DNA from 2 places in the Proteus sp. GOKU genome. Region 2 is predicted to be linked to the other one. Evidence: predicted binding sites of a transcription regulator. Region 2 holds the regulator's gene; the other holds the start of a gene.
The links. Region 2 encodes PhoB, which activates phosphate uptake and scavenging genes when phosphate is short. Its sites were predicted from a motif close to CTGTCATAAAACTGNCNNAT; they were not measured.
Positions count from the first base shown of each region.

Region 1 (2,484 bases), 1.3 Mb from region 2:
AAAAACAGTGGCAATTCACGTTAACAACACAGCCTTATCAACCGTTAGATAAAGATGCCGGTATTGCACCAACAAGCCCCCGTTTACAAACACTCGCAAAACAGCTTAATCAACAAAATATTCAGGCGTTTTGGCAACAAATACGTCAGGAAGGCGCTCCTCTGATTGAGCCTTATGATAATGATAAAAAGCGAGTGACTTTTTTATGGCGAGGCGCAAAAAAGAATGTCTATTTATTGGGATCACCTGATGGTAATCATGATCCATTAACGCATTTAGCCAATAGTGATATTTGGTATCGTAGTTATATCGTGCCTAACGATACATTAATGCAATATAAGTTAGCGCCAGATGTACCTGTTATTGAAAATTCAGCACCATTTGAGCAACGTCGCGCAATTTTAACCACAGCACAAGCTGATCCGTTTAATTCCCAAAATTCTCCAAGTCAATCTGAGGATATCTATAATCACTTTTCGTTATTGTCGTTAGACAGTAAACGTGAATGCCAATTGCCTGATATTCTTGATAGAACAATGAAGGGTAAGACAGAGATTGTTCGTTTTCACAGTAAGATCTTAAATAATGATCGTGAAATCGCACTTTATCAGCCAGCCCAAAAAATGGAAATACCGCGGATCTTGGTCTTATTTGATGGTCAAACTTATCGTCGCCAATATGGTATTGATCGGTTTTTTGATAAACAGATCGAGGAAGGCAAATTGGCACCTATGATGATCTTATTTGTTGATAGCATTGATAGTGATCGCCGTAGTGTTGAGTTACCACCAAACCCTGATTTTTACCGTTTCTTAGCAGATGAACTATTTGTTTGGCTAGAAAAAGAGAAGGGCGTTCACGTATCTGGAGAGGAAACGATAGTATCTGGCTCAAGTTATGGCGGATTAGCATCTTCATGGGTCGCATTTAATCGCCCTGATCGCTTTGGTAAAGTGTTGAGTATGTCTGGCTCTTATTGGTGGACGCCTGAAAATGAAGAGCCTGAATGGCTTATTCGACAATTTGAGCAAGCAGATAGAAAGCCATTGCAGTTTTTCTTAGAGGCTGGGCTATTTGAAAGTCGGGGAGATAAAGGCGGAATTTTAAATAATAACCGTCACCTTAAGCAGGTTTTAGAGCAAAAAGGTTATCCGGTTCAATCACTCGAAATGGCCAGTGGGCATGATTATATTTCTTGGTGTGAAACCCTGTATTTGGGGGCTAAAGCATTAACCCAAGAGAATGACTAGTTTAAGGCCTCAACTCGATACCTCGCTTTAACAATATGCTTTAATACAACAGAAGCTTATACATGCATTCGCGGTATAAGCTTTTTGTTTGTCATTAACTTGTCATAAAGTTGTCATCGAAATCGCTTTTACTCTTCATTTCTCTGTCATTTAACTGCCGTAAGCTTTTCCTGACTTAAAACATTAATCCTGTTTTTTTTACTTTAGAGTGCAAGGAAAAAGCTATGTCTCATCGTTACCAACGTTCTATTTTATCCGTTATTGTAACAACGCTATTGGCTGGCGCGAGTTTCTCTTCTTTTGCAGCTCCCGTTGCTGCTGATGCAATTTTGGCACAAGATCGCGCAGCAAAAGGTAATATCACGGAATTTGGCGGTGCTCGCCGTATGACTCAAGATCAAACTGAGGCATTAAAAGCAGCTTTAAATAATAACCAAGCAAAAAATGTGATCCTCTTTATTGGTGATGGTATGGGGGATTCTGAAATCACTGTTGCGCGTAACTACGCGGAAGGTGCAGGTGGTTTCTTTAAAGGTATCGATGCCTTACCGATGACGGGTCAATACACACACTATGCTTTAGATAGAAAAACACAAAAACCTAACTATGTAACAGACTCCGCCGCTTCTGCGACAGCATGGGCTTCGGGTGTGAAAACTTATAATGGTGCATTAGGAATTGATGTGTTTGGTAAGGATCACCAAACTATTTTGGAATTAGCAAAAGCCAATGGAAAGGCAACAGGGAATGTGACGACATCGGAAATTCAAGATGCAACACCTGCGGCACTGTTTTCGCATGTGACAGGACGTAAATGCTATGGTCCCGTTGAGACTTTAGAAAAATGCTCAACAAACGCATTAGAAAATGGCGGTAGAGGCTCTATCTCTGAGCAACTTTTAGTGACTCGCGCAGACGTTACATTAGGGGGCGGAGCGAAAAGTTTTGCTCAGACTGCGGCTGCGGGTGAGTACAAAGGTAAAACATTAGAACAGCAAGCGATTGAACGTGGTTATCAAATCGTGAAGGATGCAAAATCACTGGATGCGATTACGTTGGCAAACCAAGATAAACCAGTATTAGGTTTGTTCCACGAGGGCAATATGGCTGTGGCGTGGGAAGGCCCTAAAGCGACATATCATGGTAATTTGAACAATCCACCCTTAGAGTGCAAACCTAATTCTAAACTTGATCCAAATGCGCCAACACTGGCACAAATGACCAAAAAAGCGAT
Region 1 is NZ_CP034105.1:3,529,074-3,531,557, reverse strand. Features, by position in the region: gene EHE21_RS16160 (alpha/beta hydrolase-fold protein) at 1-1,250, shown strand, start outside; gene phoA (alkaline phosphatase) at 1,475-2,484, shown strand, end outside.
Region 1: a site for PhoB is predicted at 1,394-1,413, ahead of phoA (alkaline phosphatase). Genes of this name have one in related genera too.

Region 2 (2,484 bases):
GCGGTAAGCAATGTTTGAGGAAGGATAAAAGAGAACGTACTTCCAACACCTACTTTACTTTCAATATTCAATTGAGAGTGATGATGAAGCAGCGATTTTTTCACAATAGCCAAACCTAACCCAGTACCACCAGAATGGCGAGAGCGAGCTTTATCAACACGATAAAAGCGCTCTGTTAAACGAGTTAGGTGTTCAGCGCTGATCCCCGACCCATTATCTGAAACACTAAATAACATGCCTTGAGGAATTTTCTTCCAACTGACTTTAATTGTTGTGCCTTCTTCAGTGTGATTAATAGCGTTATACACTAAGTTAGAAACCGCACTACGCAGTTGCTCTTCATTACCACGAACAGCCCACTGTTCATCAACATCAAAAACAATATGATGTTGGCCTTGGCTCAATGAGTTCGCTTCTTGTTGTAATAGAACCAAAATGGCAGGGATATCAACAATCTTGTTTAAATCGATATGAGGAGCAGATTCGATACGAGAAAGTTGTAAGAGTTGTTGAACAAGCGTATCCATGCGCTTAGCTTGCTCCTGCATCGTCACTATCGCCTTATGCTCTGCGGGTTTGGAGGCACTAGTTTCTTCCATCATTTCAAGATAACCTTGAATAACGGTGAGTGGTGTTCTTAACTCATGACTAACGTTAGCAAAAAAGTCACGTCGTGAATTTTCTAGCTTATTTTTTTCTGTCACATCACGTGCCACCATTAAGCGCTGATCTTCGCTGTATGGCATCACTCGAAACTCAACAATAGAGCCATTATTAAGTGAAATAGTTAAAGAGCGACTAAAATCGCCTGCGGTAAAATAGTGCAAGAAATCAGGGTAACGTAATAAGTTAAAAATATTTTGTCCGTTATCTTCGGGCCAGCGAAAGCCGAGTAAGTGTTGAGCAAGGCTATTACACCAAAAAATATTCCCTTCATTTGTCATCATCACAACAGCATCTGGCAAGCTTTCAGCACCACTTCTAAAACGTTTAATTAAGTCACCTAGTTCTCTGCGTCGTTTACGATTGCGTTGTTGAGTCTGTCGAATACCATAAAAAATAGGCTCCCATCCCCCTCTTCCTTCCGGAGGCAGTACTGAGCGATCTAGCCATAACCATTTAGATAATTTCAGCAAGTTATAGGCATGCCACACAAGTGCACTGAGTAGCGATGCCACCAGCAACCAAGGAAGATGCCCGATAAAAAGCGATAATATAAAAGCAGGTAAGCAAAATAGACATAGCCCCCAAACGAGGGCTTTCCACGATAGTCGTTCTAACACCTGACGATTACTCCCATATTGACTTAGAAACGGGCAGAGAAACGATATCCCGTTCCACGTACTGTCTGTATCATTCTGTCATGGCCATCTTCTTCAATGGCTTTACGTAAACGACGAATATGCACATCAACAGTACGGTCTTCGACATAAACATTTGTTCCCCAAACATAGTTTAGCAGTTGTTCTCTGCTATACACGCGTTCAGGATGTGTCATAAAAAAGTGCAGGAGTTTAAATTCGGTGGGTCCCATATCAATCGGTTTATCTTGACTCGTCACTCGATGAGAAACAGGATCAAGCCCTAATCCATTGAATTCAATAATATCTTCCGCAGACATTGGTGATAATCGTCGTAAAATTGCTTTCACACGAGCCACAAGCTCTTTCGGTGAGAAAGGCTTAATGACGTAATCATCAGCACCCGTTTCTAGCCCTTGGACTTTATCTTCTTCTTCCCCTTTTGCCGTTAGCATAATAATTGGAATATCACGGGTATTACTTTCCCGCTTCATCTGTTTTATTACCTGCAAGCCTGATCCACCGGGGATCATCCAATCTAATAAAACCAGATCAGGGTAAGGATCAATAAGAAAGCTCAATGCAGAATCATAATCTTCTGCTTCAATAGGTTGAAAACCATTTTGTTCTAAAACAAAACAGATCATCTCTCGAATTGCGGTTTCATCTTCAACAACAAGAATACGCCTTGCCATACTCTATCCTGTGTAATGTATATAGAGGGTCAAAATGATTATGATGCAGTTTTATGACAGATTTATGACTAACCTTAACATTACTGAAATAGATCCCTGTTGTTAAGGTAAATAAATCATTTTTCGGTGAAATATCACTCAAAAAGAAGGCTTATTGTTGGGTTTTCACTAAAAAAGTAAGGTGCGCTATACTCTTCATCAGATAAAAAAGAGGGATAGCAATGCGGATTATTCACACATCAGACTGGCATTTAGGGCAATATTTTTTTACTAAAACTCGCGCACAAGAGCATCAACAATTTCTTGATTGGTTATTAGCACAAATTAAACATTATCAAGTTGATGCATTGATTGTTGCAGGAGATATTTTTGATACAGGCTCCCCCCCAAGTTATGCCAGAGAGCTTTATAACCGCTTTGTTGTTGCTATTCGAGATACACAATGTCAGCTTGTTATTTTAGGTGGTAATCACGATTCTGTCGCAACA
Region 2 is NZ_CP034105.1:732,564-735,047, reverse strand. Features, by position in the region: gene phoR (phosphate regulon sensor histidine kinase PhoR) at 1-1,283, opposite strand, end outside; gene phoB (phosphate regulon transcriptional regulator PhoB) at 1,307-1,996, opposite strand; gene sbcD (exonuclease subunit SbcD) at 2,218-2,484, shown strand, end outside.